Regions from separate parts of the Vibrio gazogenes genome, predicted to be linked through region 1. Evidence: predicted binding sites of a transcription regulator. Region 1 holds the regulator's gene; the other holds the start of a gene.

Region 1 (4,883 bases):
TCTGGTTATGGTTTTACATCACTGCCTGTCAATGAAGCGCTGTTGTCTCATCGCATTGAACATTCAGAAGCGAGTTTTGCAAAAACGGATGTTCAGTCTCCGACTGATGAGAGTTACTTGATGGTCGGGGTGGATAGCGAAAGTGGCCGAATTGCCGGTACAACCGCAATCGAAGCCTATGTCGGCTGGGATACGCCTTCCTATTCTTATCATATTAGTACCATTCTTCATTCTTCCCGTCGTTTGGGCGTCAATAAAATCGTGAAATTACTGACACTGGGCAATAACTATATCGGGAGCTCAGAGTTGTGCACGCTGTTTCTTTTACCCGAGTATCGCGCCGGTCTCAACGGGCGTTTGATGTCAAAATGCCGCTTTCTGATGCTGGCGGAACACCGGGAACGCTTTGCTCAAACGATTATTGCTGAAATGAGAGGTGTCTCGGATGAACAGGGAAACTCTCCGTTCTGGCAATGGTTGCAGGAACATTTCTTTTCCATTGATTTTTCGCTGGCAGATTATTTAACGGGGTCGGGGCATAAAGGATTCATTGCTGAACTGATGCCAAAGTTACCGATCTATATCAATCTGCTCAGCCCTGAAGCCCAAGCTGTGATTGGGAAGGTGCATGATAAGACCAAACCTGCTTTAAAATTATTGGAAGAAGAAGGTTTCTCCTGCCGTAATTATGTCGATATTTTTGATGCGGGCCCAACCGTTGAATGTGACTTACGCCATATTGAATCGGTCAGGCATTCGGTGTCTGCGACGGTCAAAGTGGCACAGCATCAGAGTCGGCAGAAAGTCATACTCAGTAATACTTCATTTGAATTTTTCCGGGCGACGATTGCTGAGGTCGATTTTCACCCGGAATCTGAGACTGTGATTATCACGCCTGAAATTGCTCAGGTTTTGCTGATTCAGTCTGGTGATCGGGTTCGTTTTCTGATGATTCGTTAATCTCTTGGATCTGAGAACAGGAACGCGATGGCAGCCCAAGATAATTGATAAAGAAGGAGGCGCTATGACGCTGGACTCATTGTTTGCCGCATTATGGCAAGACTATACAACCAGACTCTGTCCATCAGCGCAGCGGATTCATAAATTATTCCAAGAAGATAATCCGTTAATCAATGATCATATTGCGTTGCGGACATTTAATTTGCCGCAAGTAAGCCTTGAAGTGATAGTGGAGCCATTGGTTCGACTGGGATATGTTTCGAAAGGGCATTATCAGTTTGAACGCAAAATGTTAGCCGCACAGCACTTTGAGCATCCGAATCCCAAGTTACCCAAAGTGTTCATCAGTGAGTTGGAAGTTGAACGTTGTTCTGAATCTTTGCAAAAGATCGTGAGAAGTTTGGTCTCTCATGTCCGGCCCGAGATGGTTGCTGATGCTGATTTTCTTTATGGTGGACGTTTATGGCCGGTGTCACTTGAGCAGTATTATCTATTGGCCGAAGAAAGTGAGTATGCCGCTTGGGTTGCTGCACATGGTTACGGTGCAAACCATTTTACCGTGAGTGTGAATCAGTTGGCCCGTTTTAATCAGGTCGCGGACGTTAATGCTTATCTGCACCAGCATGGTTTTGTGATCAATTCATCAGATGGTGAAGTGAAAGGCTCACCTGAGTTATTTCTGGAACAGTCATCGACCATGGCTGATCGGGTGGCTGTTGAATTTGATGAAGCGGCGTTGTTGGTTCCCGGTGGTTTTTATGAATTTGCTAAACGTTACCCGATGGCAAATGGCATATTGTATCCCGGATTTGTTGAAGCTTCCGCGGACAAAATTTTTGAAAGTACCAATAATCAGTGATGTATTATTTTCAATTGTAGTAAATAAAAGAGCCACCGCGAGGATGGCTCTTTTGTTGGTTCAAGCTGAAAAAATCATCTGGTACCGTAAACAACGATTGTTTTTCCGTGGGCTGAAATAAGGTTCTGCTCTTCAAGCATTTTCAAAATGCGACCGACGGTTTCACGAGAACAGCCGACAATCTGGCCGATCTCCTGACGAGTAATCTTGATTTGCATTCCGTCTGGATGCGTCATTGCATCAGGTTGTTTTGCCAGATTCAACAGTGTCTGGGCAATACGACCAGTCACATCCAGAAAAGCCAGATCACCGACTTTTTGGCTGGTGACTTGAAGGCGGCTTGCCATCTGTCCTGCCAAACGCATTAAAATGTCTGGGTTAACCTGAATTAACTGACGGAATTTTTTGAAGGAAATTTCTGCAACTTCGCAGGGAGATTTCGCTCTGACCCAAGCTGTCCGCTCTTGACCTTCTTCGAATAAACCAAGTTCACCGATGAAATCACCCTGATTGAGATAGGAAAGGATCATCTCTTTTCCTTCTTCATCCTTGATCAGAACTGCAACAGATCCCTTCACGATGTAATAAAGCGTTTCCGCTTTTTCGCCTGCATGAATCAGCGTACTCTTTGAAGGGTATTTATGTATGTGACAATGTGAAAGAAACCACTCTAATGTTGGATCGGTTTGAGGTTTACCTAGAACCATAATATCTCTCTTCCTCTGCAGGGTATGCTTGCTGCTTTCCATGTTTTCGCGAAGCTTTTGAACTGAACACGTTTAAACTGAACATGTCCCCGAACTAAACACTTAGCATAAAAGCACTTGAGAAAGCCTGCAAGTTGTCTTCTGTTTCGGTATCAAATAGTATCCTTTTTCTTACACAATTTCTTGACTTTAATCGTGTCAGGACCGTGATTTGGTACGCAAAAACGTGCGCATGGTCACGGTATGGAAACTAAAAGAGCCCGATTCGTACCATTGAATCGTGATCAGCCAATTTTTCCTGTTTCAATCAATTGCTGGAGAATCGGACGGACTATCAACTCCATGGCAAAACTCATCTTCCCACCGGGGACGACAATCGTGTTATGACACGACATAAATGAGCCATCAATCATTGCTAACAGGTAAGGGAAATCGACTTTTTTGATGCCAAGTAAGCGGATGACCACAAAACTCTCATCCAGACTCGGAATCCCTTTTGCACTCAGGGGATTCGATGTATCTACTGTTGGAACTCGCTGAAAGTTAATATGTGTCCGGGAAAACTGGGGCGTAATATAATTTAAGTAATCATCCATTGAGCGGACGATAGAATCCATCACTGCTTCTCTGGAATGTCCTCTGTCCCGGGTGTCTCGGACATATTTCTGGATCCACTCCAGATTGACGATCGGTACCATGCCAATGAGAAAATCGACATGTTGGGACACGTTGGTTTCACCATCAACCACGCCTCCGTGGAGCCCTTCATAAAAGAGCACATTGGTATCATTGGGGAGATCCTGCCATGGCGTGAATGTTCCCGGCATCTGATTATAGGGAACTGCCTCATCAAATGTATGCAGATAGCGGCGAATTTTCCCCGTTCCAGTACGGCCATATTCCCGGAAAAATTCCTCCAAAGTAGGAAAATCGTTTGCCTGCGGACCGAAATAACTGATATGGCGTCCCTGTTCTCTGGCCTTACGGATTTCGACATCCATTTCAGGCCTGGTGAAACGGTGAAAACTGTCTCCTTCAACCCAAGCTGGCTTAATTCGCATCATATTGAACATTTTGCGAAAAGCTTCTGAAGTCGTTGTTGTTCCGGCACCTGAAGAGCCGGTTACTGCAATAATCGGATGTTTTGCTGACATGACATACCTTGTCTTATCATTCCTTGTCGTGCACTCAATCAATCGATTTCTCGAAAAAAAACGAGAAATCGATTTCACTATATCATGGAAATTGGTGCTGTCATCGGACAATTCATGAATTAACGATATCTGTTTTGTTGAATATCTACGGATTCGTGAAGTTCGGAATAGACGATGACTGCTTCTCCGGATTGAATCTGCTGTTTGACTTGAGCGACCTTCTCTTCAAGAGAGATTTCGTGCTCACCGTAGTCGGTTCCTTCTCGGAGGATAAACTCTTGGATCAGATTATCGAGTGTATCCGGTTCGAGCGTTTGCCAAGGAATAATCATGATGATGACTCTCTATACTATCACTCGGGGATTTCTGTATAGGGGGTATATTAACGGATTTCGTGTGATGTTTCGCAATAATCATGATTTTTCGTGCAAGTGATGATATACACGCTCGTGGTTGTTCACGATACTCGTGGTTGCTCACGATAATAGAGCGGCAGCATCTCTTCCAACCAGAAACGGGGTTTGAGAAGCGTACCACTCAAAAAGCCTACATGTCCGCCGTGTTTCAGCAGTTGATAATTGATCGTTTCAGGGAGTGGCTGGTTTGGAATCACGGCATCCGTCATAAATGGATCGTCTTGTGCGTGTAAAATCAGCGTTGGCAGACGGATTTGCCCCAGCTTCGAGATTGCCGAACAGCGTTGGTAGTAGTCCTGTGCATCACAAAACCCGTGTAATGGTGCGGTGATCAAATCATCGAATTCTTGTAATGTTTTCAGCTGTCGAATCAAGGATTGGGTGATAGGAATCGCTTGTCGTAAGGTGCCTAATTTACGATAAACATTCTGCTTGAGTGAGTGGAGGAGATAAGCCTGATAGATACGTGAGGCTCCTTGATTGATACGGTTCGAACTGTCTCTTAAATCAAAGGGAGCAGAGATAATGGTTGCACTATCGACAAGTGGTTGTTCGGCAAACTCTGCCAGATAATTTGCCAGCATATTCCCACCGAGCGACACACCGGTAGCCATCTTGTAATTTGACGGAAAACGTTGATGGATCTGCTCCAGAAAATAGCGTGGATCGCTGGTTTCTCCGGAATGGTAAGCCCGGGGGAGGCGATTCGGTTGCCCGTTGCACCCACGAAAGTGCATCATGACAGATAACCAGCCTTGTTGAGCAAAAGCATACATCAAGCCATTGG
Region 2 (4,883 bases), 1.5 Mb from region 1:
ACCAGACATATGCTTTAACCCTTGAGTTTTTAAAACGTCCGCCAGATGATGTGTTCGTGATTCAGATTGCCCCGGAACAGCCACTTCGTTCCAACACGTTGCTGAGTAGGAAAAGCGATTTGTTATGGGATTATGAGCAAGGATTACAAGCGGGTTATAACTTTATCCGTAGTTGGGAGAATGCCAGAGCGTTGAGCGGTCAATCACTGAAAGCGTCAAAATCAGGGCTGCTGGAATCATAGCAGCCCAACGGGCATTTATCTTACGCTCAAGGATCTCAACTAAAATATCAAACTAAAAGACAGGCAGAACTCGCATACAGTTTGTTGTTCCTTCGACGCCCATCACATCCCCCTGAGTGATAATCACAATATCACCGAATGCCAGTTGCTTTTTCTCTTTGAGAACCGAAAGGGCTTCGAGTGCGATTTCATAAGCTGATTCTTGGTGACTATCGAAATACCAAGGAATTACTCCACGATACAGCGCACAACGGTTTAACGCTTTTTCATTCTTCGACAGGGCAAAGATGGGAAGTTCAGAATTCAGGCGCGAAGTCATCAATGCTGTTCGACCTGACTCGGTCATGGTCACAATCGCTTGGATTCCGTCCATATGGTTGGCAGCATAAATCGTCGACATGGCGACTGTTTCTTCTGCTGTGACAAATGTGCTTTCTAGGCGATAGCTCTGAGTTTTCACTTCCATCACACTTTCTGCACCAATACAGACCTCGGCCATCGCTTTTACCGTCTCGACAGGGTATTTCCCTGCTGCCGTTTCTCCGGATAACATCACCGCATCGGTGCCATCGATGACTGCATTGGCGACATCCATTACTTCTGCCCGGGTTGGCATCGGGTTCTCAATCATCGACTCCATCATTTGGGTGGCAGTAATTACAACGCGATTCAGCGCTTTTGCTCGGTAGATCAGTTTCTTCTGCACTCCGACTAATGCCGGATCACCAATTTCAACGCCTAAGTCCCCTCGGGCGACCATAATCACGTCTGATGCCATGATGATATCGTCAATATTGGCTTGGTTTGAGACTGTTTCTGCACGCTCCACTTTGGCGACAATCTTGGCTTCTAACCCGGCATCCCGAGCCAGACTTCGTGCATACTGTATATCTTGACCATTTCTGGGAAACGAAACGGCCAGATACTCCACATCAAGCTCGGCTGCCAGCAGAATATCTTGTTTGTCTTTTTCGGTGAGCGCCTGAGCGGAAAGACCACCGCCCTGACGGTTAATGCCTTTATTGTTGGAGAGTGGCCCGCCGACTGTCACGGTCGTATGAATTTTTTGCCCTTCAACCATGATGACTTGTAGCTGAACCCGTCCGTCATCCAGCAATAGAATATCGTTGCGTTGAACATCATTGGGGAGGTTTTTGTAATCAATTCCGACAGCGTCTTGATGACCCGCGCCAGGGGGCATATCCGCATCCAGTGTAAATCGATCACCGACATTCAGTATGATCTTACCTTGAGTAAAAGTAGATACACGAATTTTTGGCCCTTGGAGGTCCCCCAGTATCGCCACGTGATGCCCAAGTCTGGCGGCAATCTCACGGACTTTTCTTGCTCGAAGGCGATGATCGTCTGCTGTTCCGTGTGAAAAATTCAGGCGAACAACATTGGCGCCTGCATCGATCAGGGCTTCAAGGTTATTATCCCGATCAGTTGAAGGGCCGAGAGTTGTTACGATTTTAGTTCTTCGTTGGATCTTTTTTGACATGATTTGCTCCTGACTGAGAATCATAAAGTGAGCCATGTAAGTATACTTGAGAACGTTCAAAGCGCTGGCAGAATGGATAAAAATTTAACATTTTTGTAAAAATCATCGTGAATTCAGAATGCTTCGAATGAGTGAACATTTGACTCTCAACACAAACTTGATTGATCGTACGTGATGCCTGTCACGCTCACATACCAAATCGCTTCACAATTACTTTGCAAAGTAAAAAAATTAGCAGGTTGTTGATTTCTGGAGCACATCATGTATACGGCTCAGCCCGGCCATATTGACCACATCAAGCAAATTAATGCTGGTCGTGTTTATAAGTTGATTGATCAAAAAGGCCCTATTTCACGTATTGATCTGTCTAAAGAGAGTGAACTTGCTCCGGCAAGTATCACCAAGATCACGCGTGAGCTCATTGATGCTCATCTTATCCATGAAACAACTGTTCAAGAAGCGATTAGCCGTGGCCGTCCTGCGGTTGGCCTGCAAACCAGAAATGAAGGATGGCAATTTCTCTCGATTCGTCTGGGACGGGGCTATCTGACAATTGCACTACATGAATTAAGTGGTGATGTGCTGATCGATACCAAAATTGATATTCATGAAGTGGATCAGGATGATTTACTGGCCCGATTGTTTCATGAGATCGAAGAATTTTTTCTGACCTACACCCAGCAACTTGAGCGAGTGACCGCGATTGCAGTGACACTCCCGGGATTGGTCGATGCAGAGAATGGGGTTGTTCTGCAAATGCCCCATTATCATGTGAATAACCTTGCGCTGGGGGCTGAGATTTATCAGGTGACTGGGCTACCGGTCTTCATTGCTAATGATACCCGGGCATGGGCACTGGCCGAAAAGCTGTTTGGCCACTCTCAGGGTGACGACAACTCGGTATTAATTTCCATTCACAATGGGTTGAATGCAGGTGTGATTGTGAATGGACGCGTATTACAGGGCAAACATGGCAACATCGGTGATTTGGGACATATCCAGATTGATCCGCAAGGTTTACCTTGCCATTGTGGGAATCGTGGTTGTCTGGAAACGGTGACGAGTTCGAAGGCTTTACGCGATCAAGCGATGTTACGAATTGCGAATGGCGAACAATCGTCGTTGAGTCGTCTGACGGAAATCTCAATTGAGGATATCTGTATCGCAGCCGCTCAAGGGGACCCATTATCGTGTGATATTATGGATCGACTGGGCAGACACCTCGGTCAGGCCATTGCGATCGTCATCAATATGTTTAATCCGGAGAAAGTGCTTATCGGTGGCGTCATTAATCAGGCCAAAGCGATTGTCTATCCTCCGATGCTCAAATATATCGAAAGTCAATGTAACCCCGCTTACCGGAAACAGGTCAAAATAATGGAATCCCGGTTTTATAAACAGTCAACGATGCCCGGTGCTGCGCTTATCAAGCAAGCTTTATACGATGGTTCATTATTGATGACCATTGTTGATCGTTAAGTGAAGTGACAGGTCAGAGGTAAGATCACTGCAAGTTTCCCCACCGTTGTCTATTTTCTGATGTATTCTCCTAGCTTTATCGCTTAATATGTTTCACAGTTATAATCAGGCATTTTGATGACTTTCTCGGCCTGTCAAGTCACTCTGTGAATTAGCAATGGTTTGCAGATACGGAAAGTCAGATGTTTCGTGTCGATAAATACAAAGTACTGGGTACTGAAGTGTATTACACAGCACCCGAAAACGTTTAGGTATATACTATTAACAGTTTTTAATTGGTGGAATCTCGTATGTCAGGTGTTTTAAATACGGTTGACCAGCGCACGAATCTCGTCGGAGAAAATCGCCTTGAACTGCTCCTTTTTAGATTGAACAGTCGACAGATTTTTGCGATTAATGTGTTTAAAGTCAAAGAAGTGATCAAAGTCCCGGTTTTGACTAAAATGCCCGGAGCACATCCACATATTACGGGTGTCGCTTCTTTGCGCGGAGAACCTGTTCCTGTTATCGACTTGAGAAGGGCGATTGGCTTTCCTGCCTCTCAAATAGAATCAGAAGAACAGAACTTGATTATTACGGAATATAATCGGTCAGTTCAGGGCTTTTTAGTCGGACAAGTTCGCAATATCATCAATACCGCTTGGACAGAGATTCAGCCTCCGCCACGGACTGCGGGAAGAGCAAATTACCTGACGGCAATCACACAGGTGAAAGAACAGGACCAAGCGCACATCGTTGAAATTATCGATGTCGAGAAGGTACTGGCCGAAATCGTACATTATGATGTGTCGATTTCTGCCGAAGTTCTGGATGAGAACCTAATGCCAGAAATGGTGGGACGTAAGGTGTTGATTGTCGATGACTCGGCAACAGCCAGAAATCAAATCAAAGGTACTTTGTCTCAGCTGGGGTTAGATATCATCGAATGTCGGGATGGATTAGAAGCATATAACTTGTTACGAAAATGGTGCGATGACGGCAAGAATGTCAGCCAAGAGATTCTGTTCATGATCACGGATGCTGAGATGCCGGAAATGGATGGTTACAAACTCACCTATGAAATTCGTAACGATGAGCGGATGAAAGATCTGCATATCACCTTAAACACATCATTAAGCGGTAGTTTTAACGAAGCAATGGTGAAAAAAGTTGGATGTGACCGCTTTATATCAAAGTTTCAGCCGGACATGTTAGTTCAGGTTGCACAAGACCGATTACGTGAAATTTTATCCTGAGTTGTCGGTTAAGCGTTTTTAATGTACCGGGTTATCGATGAGATAACCCGGTTTCGTATTGAACATCTCGAATTTGTGCCGATGTTAAAACACAATGGCACACCTGAATGAGCCGTTAGTCTTTCGACTGCGCGGCGAGGCATTCGCCATGAACTTCCCGGCCTTCGGGCGCCATCAGATAAAGATACAGCGGCATAATATCTTGTGGTGTTTTCAAGGTATCCGGATTTTCAGATGGAAATGCTTGCGCACGCATGCCGGTGCGTGTACCGCCCGGATTGATTGCATTGACACGAATATTGGTCTCACGGAGTTCATCCGCCAGAATCTGCATCATACCTTCCGTGGCAAATTTTGAGATTGAATAGGTGCCCCAATGAGCGCGCCCTTGATGTCCGACCGTTGAACTCGTAAAGACAAGTCTCG

Evidence for each region. Region 1 encodes CRP, which controls carbon source genes, mostly activating them, when cyclic AMP is high. Its sites were predicted from a motif close to TGTGANNNNNNTCACA; they were not measured.
Region 2: the regulator CRP is predicted to act here: its motif matches at 1,914-1,929, upstream of mlc (sugar metabolism global transcriptional regulator Mlc).

What each region holds. Positions count from the first base shown of each region.
Region 1 covers NZ_CP092587.1:317,281-322,163, forward strand. The annotation lists gene astA (arginine N-succinyltransferase) at 1-960, shown strand, start outside; gene MKS89_RS01390 (DUF1338 domain-containing protein) at 1,025-1,819, shown strand; gene crp (cAMP-activated global transcriptional regulator CRP) at 1,894-2,526, opposite strand; gene MKS89_RS01400 (phosphoribulokinase) at 2,811-3,680, opposite strand; gene MKS89_RS01405 (YheU family protein) at 3,800-4,012, opposite strand; gene MKS89_RS01410 (hydrolase) at 4,138-4,883, opposite strand, start outside.
Region 2 covers NZ_CP092587.1:2,289,597-2,294,479, reverse strand. The annotation lists gene MKS89_RS10135 (patatin-like phospholipase family protein) at 1-242, shown strand, start outside; gene pyk (pyruvate kinase) at 295-1,743, opposite strand; gene mlc (sugar metabolism global transcriptional regulator Mlc) at 2,005-3,222, shown strand; gene MKS89_RS10120 (chemotaxis protein CheV) at 3,513-4,457, shown strand; gene MKS89_RS10115 (YciK family oxidoreductase) at 4,573-4,883, opposite strand, start outside.